Regions from separate parts of the Kocuria sp. GQ42 genome, predicted to be linked through region 2. Evidence: riboswitches for the same ligand, from Rfam matches in the RefSeq annotation. Region 2 holds a riboswitch; each other region holds the start of a gene.
The links. A riboswitch is a leader RNA that binds a small molecule or an ion and turns the genes downstream of it on or off. The one in region 2 is predicted to bind thiamine pyrophosphate.
Positions count from the first base shown of each region.

Region 1: another riboswitch for thiamine pyrophosphate. It lies ahead of thiM (hydroxyethylthiazole kinase); the one in region 2 lies ahead of AC6CH6_RS12765 (FAD-dependent oxidoreductase).
Region 3: another riboswitch for thiamine pyrophosphate. It lies ahead of AC6CH6_RS13360 (3-oxoacyl-ACP reductase); the one in region 2 lies ahead of AC6CH6_RS12765 (FAD-dependent oxidoreductase).
Region 4: another riboswitch for thiamine pyrophosphate. It lies ahead of AC6CH6_RS14260 (ECF transporter S component); the one in region 2 lies ahead of AC6CH6_RS12765 (FAD-dependent oxidoreductase).

Region 1 covers NZ_JCAXEN010000001.1:711,212-713,400, forward strand. Annotated here, with positions in the region: gene AC6CH6_RS03325 (Rne/Rng family ribonuclease) at 1-143, shown strand, start outside; gene AC6CH6_RS03330 (nuclear transport factor 2 family protein) at 338-1,072, shown strand; TPP riboswitch at 1,122-1,215, shown strand; gene thiM (hydroxyethylthiazole kinase) at 1,258-2,082, shown strand; gene thiE (thiamine phosphate synthase) at 2,079-2,189, shown strand, end outside.
Region 2 covers NZ_JCAXEN010000006.1:12,794-14,982, reverse strand. Annotated here, with positions in the region: gene AC6CH6_RS12765 (FAD-dependent oxidoreductase) at 1-926, opposite strand, end outside; TPP riboswitch at 922-1,025, opposite strand; gene thiE (thiamine phosphate synthase) at 1,041-1,760, shown strand; gene AC6CH6_RS12755 (hypothetical protein) at 1,859-2,189, shown strand, end outside.
Region 3 covers NZ_JCAXEN010000006.1:136,718-138,906, reverse strand. Annotated here, with positions in the region: gene AC6CH6_RS13370 (hypothetical protein) at 1-122, shown strand, start outside; gene AC6CH6_RS13365 (FadR/GntR family transcriptional regulator) at 293-1,048, shown strand; TPP riboswitch at 1,103-1,206, shown strand; gene AC6CH6_RS13360 (3-oxoacyl-ACP reductase) at 1,251-2,015, shown strand; gene AC6CH6_RS13355 (LLM class flavin-dependent oxidoreductase) at 2,015-2,189, shown strand, end outside.
Region 4 covers NZ_JCAXEN010000007.1:30,866-33,054, reverse strand. Annotated here, with positions in the region: gene mnhG (monovalent cation/H(+) antiporter subunit G) at 1-209, shown strand, start outside; gene AC6CH6_RS14265 (DUF4235 domain-containing protein) at 270-548, shown strand; TPP riboswitch at 686-805, shown strand; gene AC6CH6_RS14260 (ECF transporter S component) at 896-1,519, shown strand; gene AC6CH6_RS14255 (ABC transporter ATP-binding protein) at 1,516-2,189, shown strand, end outside.

The DNA.
Region 1 (2,189 bases), on a different contig from region 2:
CCGCCGCGGAGGGCGCCCGGCACGAGGCGAAGACCGTCGCCCAGCGCGCCCCGGAGGACCCCTCCCGCCGGGCGCCGACCGTCGTCGGCGTCGGCGTCAAGGCCGAGGACCTCACCAGCGGCCGGCCCGCCGACCGGGGCTGACCCGCCCCGCCGAGCAGCACCACGGAGGACCCCGACCGGCACGGTCGGGGTCCTCCGTCGTCGCGGACCGTCACGGACCGTCCCGGCCTGCCCGCCCTCCGCACGGCGGCGTACCGTGGTGCGCACCACAAGCACACCCGGGGCCGCCGTCCCGTCCGCCGGGAGAGCGGCCGCCCGTTCCAGGGAGCATCGCCATGACCAGTGCAGACACCATCCGCACCACCGGCACGGAACTGTTCGTCCACCGGGATCCGTCGGCCGTGGACCGGCACTACACGGAGGACTTCATCCAGCACTCGCCGCTCGCGCCGGACGGGCGCGAGGGTCTCAGGCACTTCGTGCAGAGCATGCCCGACGACTTCCGCGTGGACATGGTCCGGATGCTCGACGACCACGGGACGGTGGCCGTCCACTCGGTGTACGAAGGGCTCGGTCCGGAGCCGCTGGTCGGCTTCGACGTCTTCCGAGTGGAGGACGGACGGATCGCCGAGCACTGGGACGTCCTCGAGCCCCTGCGCACGGGCCCCGACGGCGCCCGCCCCCAGCTCGACGGTCCCGTCGCGGTCACGGACCACGAGCGGACGCAGGACAACAAGCGCATCGCCGCCGAGTGGGTCGAGGCCGCCCTCATCGGGGGCGACCGCCACGCCGTCCAGGACCACATGAGCCCCCGGGGCTGCACCGAGCACACCGGCGGCACACCGGACGGCCCGCAGCCCGCGTACCAGCGGCTGCGCCGGGTGGTCGGCGAGGGGAACTTCGTGCTGACCGTCGCGGAGGCCGCTCCCGGAGAGAACCGCGACGGGGGATCCACCGGAACGGTCGCCTGCTACGACCTCTGGCGCCTCGACGACGGCCGGATCGTGGAGCACTGGGGCGTCGCGCAGCCGGTGCCCCAGCGGATGGCGCACGCCAACGGCATGTTCTGATCCCGTGCGGGGTCCGTGCCGGCTCCCGCACGACGACTAGACTGGCAGCACACCAGACACGGGGTGCCGCACGAGCGGCTGAGAACACACCCGTCGAACCTGATCTAGCCAGTACTAGCGAAGGGATGTCGCAGATGCGCGATGCCGTACCCCCGTCCGACCGCACACCAGGACCCGGGAGGCCGGTGCCGCCGGACCCCGCGCTCGCCGAGGACGCCGCCGCGGCCCTGGAGGACCTGCGCGCCGCGGCGCCGCTGGTGCAGTGCATCACCAACGCCGTGGTCACCAACTTCACCGCCAACGTGCTGCTCGCCGTGGGCGCCTCCCCGGCGATGACCGACATCCAGGGCGAGGGCGGGGTCTTCGCGGAGCTCGCCGACGGCCTGCTCGTGAACACCGGCACGCCCACCGCCGAGCAGCGCGGCGCCGCCTACGAGGCCGTCGGGGCCCGGCGCCGCGCGGGCCGGGCCTGGGTCCTGGACCCGGTCGCGGTGGGTGCCCTGCCCGTGCGCACGGCGCTGGCCCGCGACCTGCTCGGGTTCGAGCCGGCGATCGTGCGCGGCAACGCCTCCGAGGTCATCGCCCTCGCCGGCGGCGCCGGCGGCCGCGGCACGGACACGACCCACGGCGTCGACGCGGCCCGGGACGCCGCCGCCGCGCTCGCCGCGCGGGCCGGCTCGGCCGTGGCCGTGTCCGGGCCCGTGGACCTCGTGCGCTCCCCGGACGGCACCGTGGTCCGGGTGCCGCACGGCACGCCCCTGCTGACCCGCATCACCGGCGGCGGGTGCGCCCTGGGCGCCCTCATGGCCGCGTTCACCGCCGTGCGCACGGACCCGGCCGCCGCGGCGGTGGCCGCCACCACGGTGTACACCCTCGCGGCCGAGGACGCGGCCGCCGACTCCGCCGGGCCCGGCTCCTTCGCCGTGGCGCTGCTGGACCGGCTGCACGCCGTCACCCCGGAGGGGATCGCCGCCCGGGCGGAGCTCGTGCGCGAGGAGGGCGCCCGGTGAGCCCGCGCCTCGACCCCGCCGCCCTGGCCCTGCACCTGGTGACGGACACCGCCCTGAGCGCCCCCCGGACGGTCCCGGACGTCGTGGCCGCCGCCGTGCGCGGGGGA
Region 2 (2,189 bases):
ATCACCACGGTCCCGTCGGCGCGGGGCACCAAGTAGACGGGCACCCCGTGCACCAGGCCGCGGACCGTGCGCTCGAGCAGCTCCGGCGCCCCGGCGGGGACCCGGGCGCGCAGGATGTCCCCGTGCACCGGCCGCAGCGGCGGGTGCCAGTCCTCCGGCAGTCCTTCGAGCTCACCGAGCCCGGCCCCGGGGGCGAGGACCGTCCAGGTCGCGGAGACCATCCCGCCGCCGGCCAGGCGGACGCCGGTCGCCGCGCCCTCGGCGTTGCGGCGCAGCCCCGTGGCGAGGTCGTGGACGAGGCGGGCCGGTCCGCCGTCGCGCGCGGCCGGGAGCCCGGCGGGCTCCGGGGGGTCGGGGAGTTCCGGGGCGACGAGGGCCGCGAGCAGCCCGGCCACGAGGCGGCGCGGGTCCACCTGGTGGTCGTCGGGGATCCGGAACGCCGCGGACAGCCGCGGGCTCAGGGCCGGCTCGAGGGTGCGGGCGGCGCGCAGGGTCAGCGGCTCCACCGTCATGCCGTGGCGCCCCTGCAGCGCGCGGAGGTCCGCCAGGGCCTGCCGGTCGGCGGCGTCCACGCCGCAGACCAGGGTCTCGGTGGCCCGGTGGCCCACCGTCCCGCCGGCGGCCTGCTCGAGGGCGGCCACGAACGCCGGGTACTCGGCGGCCGAGGCGGTCATGAGGGGGTACAGGGGCTCCTGCTGGTACTGGACCTCGCTCACCGGGGCGAGCATCCCGGCCGCGGCGCGGCTGGCGCCGGAGCCCGGCTCGGGGTCCACCACGACCACCGAGCGGCCGCGGCGGCGCAGCTCCCAGGCGGTGGCCAGGCCGATCACCCCGGCGCCGACGACGGCGACGTCGGCGCGGACGTGTTCGGGCCGGTCGACCAGCGGGTGGGGCGCGGTCGTGGGGGCGGGGTGCGCGGCAGTCACAGGGAACGTCCTTTCCTCCGGCGGCATGACCCGCATCAGGTGTGGCGGTCGGCGCTGGACGCCCTCTCAGCCCCCGGTGGGGCTCCCGCAGAACCGCTGACCTATCATCAGCGTGTGACCCACCCTACCCGTGACGCCTCCGCCCCCGCCGAGTCCTCCCTGCGAGACACCCGGACGGCCCGCCTCCTCGCCGCCCGGCTGTACGTGTGCACGGACGCCCGCCGGGACCGGGGCGACCTCGAGGAGTTCCTGCACGCCGTCTGTGCCGGCGGCGCGGACATCGTCCAGCTGCGGGACAAGAGCATCGACGCGGACGAGGAGATCGCCGCGCTGGAGCTGCTGGGCCGGGTCGCCGCCGAGTACGACGCCCTGTTCGCGGTCAACGACCGCGCCGACATCGCCGCGCTCGTGGGCGCCGACGTCTTCCACGTGGGCCAGCACGACCTCAGCCCCGCCCAGGCCCGGCGGCTCCTGGGCCCCGACGTGCTGATCGGGCGCTCCACCCACGACCTCGGACAGGCCACGGCGGCGCTCGAGGACCCGGACGTCGACTACTTCTGCACCGGGCCCGTCTGGGCCACGCCCACCAAGCCGGGGCGCCCGGCCACCGGGCTGGAGTTCGTCCGCGCGGTCGCCGAGCTGACGGAGGCCCGGCTGGACGCGGACCCGGAGGTCCTGCCCGTGCCGTGGTTCGCCATCGGCGGCATCGACGAGCCGCGGCTCCCGCAGGTGCTGGAGGCCGGGGCGCGCGGCGTCGTCGTCGTCCGCGCCGTCACCGAGGCCCCCGATCCCCGCGTCGCCGCCGGGCAGCTGCGCGGCCTGCTCCCCGCCTGAGCCCGGGGCGAACCGCCGCCCGGCTCACCGTCGGCTCCCCGCCGCCGTCCAGCACGTTCTGAGAGCATGGACGCAGGACGACGACGGAGAGGTGGCCCATGGACCCCGAGCTCGACCCCCAGGTGCGGCACGCGGTGGAGCGCCCCGCGGAGACCGCCCGCGGCCCGGAGGACGCGCAGCTGCGCGTCCGGCTGGCCGGTGAGCCCGCCCGCCGCGCCCTCGGCACGCACTGGGAGCAGGGCCTCCCGGAGGACGCCGCCCCGAGCGACGACCGGCTCGCCGCCGCCGTGCTGCTCGCCACCCTCTTCGGCGACACCTTCTGGCTGGAGCGCGCCGCCCGGCTGCCCAGCGACGTGCCGGGGTGCCCGTCCGCGCCGCCGAGCGGGCTGCTGGAGCTGACCCGGGTGCCGGGCGCCCGGGCGGCCCTGG
Region 3 (2,189 bases), 120 kb from region 2:
CAGCCACTGACCGCCCCGGCCGCGCCCGCTCCTGGGCCCTCATCGCCATCACGGCGGGCTTCCTCGTCTCCGCCGCCCTGATCATCGCGGTGGGCGTGGTCGCCATCGATCTCACCCACTAGGACCTCGGCCGGCCGTCCCGGCCGGAGGCAGCGGCGCGCCGTCCGGACCGGGCGGCGCGCCGCTGCTGCTCGTGGCCCCGCCCGGCGCGGTGGTCGGGGTCCCGCCGGAGGCGGTCCCCGGGGACCGTGACACCATGGGCGCACGTCGCACCGCAGGGAGGAGCGCCACCGTGAGCGATCCCGTCCAGCACCCCCGCATCCGGCCCGTGCGCCAGGGCAACGCCTTCGAGGAGGCCGTGGAGCGGATCCTCGACTCGATCCGGCTCGGCCTGTTCCGCCGGGGCGAGCGGCTCCCGCCCGAGCGGGAGACCGCGGCGATGCTCGGCATCTCCCGCGCCACGCTCCGCGAGGCCCTGCACGAGCTCCAGGTCGCCGGGGTGCTGGAGGTGGTGCGGGGCCGGTACGGCGGGACCTTCGTGACCGGTCGCACCGCCCTGCCGGACGAGGCCCTCCCCCCGGTGGACCCCGCGGACGTCGAGGACGTGCTCGTGTTCCGCGCGGTGGTCGAGCCCGCCGCGGCGGAGCTGGCCGCGGCGGCGTCCCTCAGCGCGGCCGCCCGGGAGCACCTGCTCGCGTGCCTGCGGCAGGTCGAGGAGAGCGTCCCGGAGGACTACCGCCCCGCCGACGCACGCTTCCACATCGCGGTGGCCGAGCTGGGCGGCTGTCCCAGCCTGGTCCGCGCCGTCGCGGAGGTGCGCTCGCGGGCCAGCGACCTGCTGGACCGGATCCCCCTCCTGCCGGTCAACCTCGAGCACTCCGACCGTCAGCACCGCGAGCTCACCGACGCCGTCCTGGCCGGTGACGCCCCCGCCGCCCGGGCCGCCTCCCTCGCGCACCTGGAGGGCACGGCCGCGCTGTTGCGCGGTTTCCTCGGGCACGCCGGGCAGTCCGACGACGCCCCCGGGGACGACCGCGGCCCGGTGTGACCCGCCGCCGTGCGAAGAACGGGCCGGCCTCCGCGACCGGTGCTTATACTCGTCCGCAGTGACACGGGGTGCCGGCGCCGCACGACGAGCCGGCTGAGATGACACCCGTCGAACCTGATCCAGTTAGGACTGGCGAAGGGATGTCCTGCCGGGACCGGCCGTGGCCGGCCCGCGTCTCCTCGCCCTGACCCCAGGGAGACCCATGCAGATCGCAGAACAGATCGTCCTCGTCACCGGCGGAGCACGAGGGCTGGGCCGCAGCGTCGTCGAGGCCTTCGCCGCCCAGGGCGCGAGGGTCGTGGTCAACTACCGCGCGTCCCGGACGGCCGCGGAGGAGCTCGTCGACCGGTACGGCCACGAACGGGCGGTGGCCCTGCCCGCCGACGTGACCGACCCCGCGCAAGTGGCCGAGATGCTGCGCGCGGCCCGGGAGCACTTCGGCTCCCCCGTCACCACCGTGGTCAACAACGCGCTGGCGGACTTCTCCTTCAACGGCGACGCCCGCTCCTCCGCGGAGGACATCCGCTGGGAGGAGTTCCACGCCCAGTTCGCCGGCAGCGTCCGCGGGGCGCTCAACACCGTGCAGCAGGCCCTGCCCGGCATGCGGGAGCGGGGTTTCGGCCGGGTCGTCAACGTCGGCACCAACCTGTTCCAGAACCCCGTGGTCCCGTACCACGACTACACGGCGGCGAAGGCCGCGCTGCTGTCCCTGACCCGCACCCTCGCCAAGGACCTCGGCGAGCACAACGTCACGGTCAACATGGTCTCCGGAGGTCTGCTGCGCACCACCGACGCGAGCGCCGCCACCCCGGACGAGGTCTTCGACTACATCGCCTCCGCCACGCCCCTGGGCCGGGTCACCACCCCGGCCGAGTTCGCCGACGCCATGCTGTTCTTCGCCTCGCCGTGGGCGCGCTCGGTCACCGGGCAGAACCTGGTGGTCGACGGCGGGCTGGTCCTCGACTGATGGGGGCCGCCGTGATCGCGCCGCGACAGCTGCACCTCAACGCCTTCCTCTTCGGCGCGGGCCACCACCAGGCGGCCTGGCGGCACCCGGACTCCCCGCTGGAGCGGCTCGGGGACATCGCCCACTGGGAGCGCCTCGCCCGCACCGCCGAGCGCGGCCTCCTCGACGCCGTGT
Region 4 (2,189 bases), on a different contig from region 2:
CGCACATGGTGGGACGCTCGACGTACCGCACCAAGCACCTGAACCGGACCACGCTGACCCAGGACGACCTGCAGAAGGTCCTCAACCGCGCCGCGGAGGGCGGGGCGGAGGGCTCCGCGGAGGGCGTCGCCGCGGGACCGCCGGTGCCGAGCCCGGACGGCCGGCGGGCGGACGGACAGCAGACTGACGGATCGCCGGGGACGCGTTAGGCTGGGCAGGATCGACAGGGCGCACCCGCGTCCCCCTCGGACGACAAGGAGCAGCACTCCATGAACACCAAGGTCCTCGAACTCGTGGGCACGGGCCTCTCGCTCGGCGGCGTGGCGCTCTCGCACAAGGTGCTCGGCGCGGCGTGGACGCGCATCACCGGCGACCCGCCCCCCGCCAAGAACCCGGACCCGGACGAGGCCTGGACGGGCATCATCGTCTGGTCGCTCGTGACCGGTCTCGTGGGCACCGTCATCAAGGTCGGCATCTCCCGCCAGATCGCGAAGATGGAGAACAGGCCGCAGACCAACCCCAAGGCCTCGAGCCAGGCCGAGGTCTGAGGCCCGGCGAGCACCTCGCGCAGGGGCCCGCCCGGCCGGACACCGCACCGGTGTCCGGCCGGACGGGCCCCTGCGTCGTTCACCGGCCGTGCGCCGGCCGTGCACGGAGCGGGCGAGGGAGGGGTAGACTCGGTGCCACTGAACGACAGGGGAGCGCCCCGCCGGTGAGACCGGCGCGGCGCTGAGAGTGCGGATCGCCGCAGACCCTCGAACCTGCTCCGGCTAGCACCGGCGAAGGGAGTCGAGCATCTCAGGGGTGCTTCCCCGGGAACGCGCCACCGGCGCGGCCCGCGGAACCCCGTCCCCTCCTGGCACCGACGGCTCGCTGAGCCCAGGAGGAACCCACCGTGAACACCACCACCACCCACCGCCCCGCCCGCCGACCCGGCACGTCCCGCGCGTCGTCCTGGCGCGTCGTCGACATCGTCGTGGCCGCCGTCCTCGCCGCCGTGTGCGCCGTCGTCTTCTGGGCGTGGTCGAACCTGCTCTACCCCTTGGTCGGCACGGCCGCGGTCGCCTACCCGCCCGCCGTGGGGCTGATCGCCGGCGGCTGGCTCGTGGCCGGCGTGCTCGGCGGGCTGATCATCCGCAAGCCCGGCGCCGCGCTGTTCTGCGAGCTGCTCGCCGCCGTGATCGAGAGCTTCCTGGGCACCCACTTCGGCCTGCTGGTCGTGCTCTCCGGGCTCGTCCAGGGCATCGGCGCGGAACTGGCCTTCGCCGCCTTCCGGTACCGCCGGTTCGACGCCCTCGCGGCGGCCGTGGCGGGCGCCGTGAGCGGGATCTTCCTCGGCGTCCACGAGAACATCGTCTACAACTACGAGTGGGCGCTGAGCCACCAGGTGGTCTACGTGGTCCTGGCGGCCGTCTCCGGGGTGGTGCTCGCGGGCCTGCTCATGCAGGCCGTGGTGCGGGCCCTCGCGGCCACCGGCGTGCTGCAGGGTCTCGCGTCGGGGCGGGCCGTGCGGCGATGACGGCTCCCACGACCCCGGGCCCCGTGGTGCCCGCCACCCGCGGGGCGCGGGTCGAGGCCCGCGGCTTCGGCTGGCACCACCCCGGGCGGGACGCGGCGGCGCTGCACGGCCTCGACCTCGTGGTGGAGCCGGGGGAGCGCGTGCTCCTGCTGGGACCCAGCGGGGCGGGCAAGTCCACCCTCCTGCACGCCCTGGCAGGAGTCCTCCACGACGACGACGGGCAGTCCGCCTCCGGCGAGCTGCTGCTCGACGGCATGCCGCCGGAGCAGGCACGCGGCCGGGCCGGGCTCGTGCAGCAGGACCCCGAGTCCCAGGTGGTGCTGTCCCGGATCGGGGACGACACCGCCTTCGGCCTCGAGAACCTCGCGGTGCCCCGGGAGCAGATCTGGCCGCGGGTGCGCGCGGCGCTCGAGGACGTGGGGCTGGACCTCCCCCTCGACCACTCCACCGCGGCCCTGTCCGGCGGGCAGAAGCAGCGCCTGGCGCTCGCGGGCGCCGTGGCCATGAGCCCCGGGCTGCTGCTGCTCGACGAGCCGACCGCCAACCTGGACCCCGCCGGCGTGCGTCAGGTCCGCGACGCCGTGGTGTCCTGCCTCGACCGCAGCGGCGCCACGCTCGTGGTCGTGGAGCACCGTGTCGCCGTGTGGGCCGAGGTCGTGGACCGCGTCGT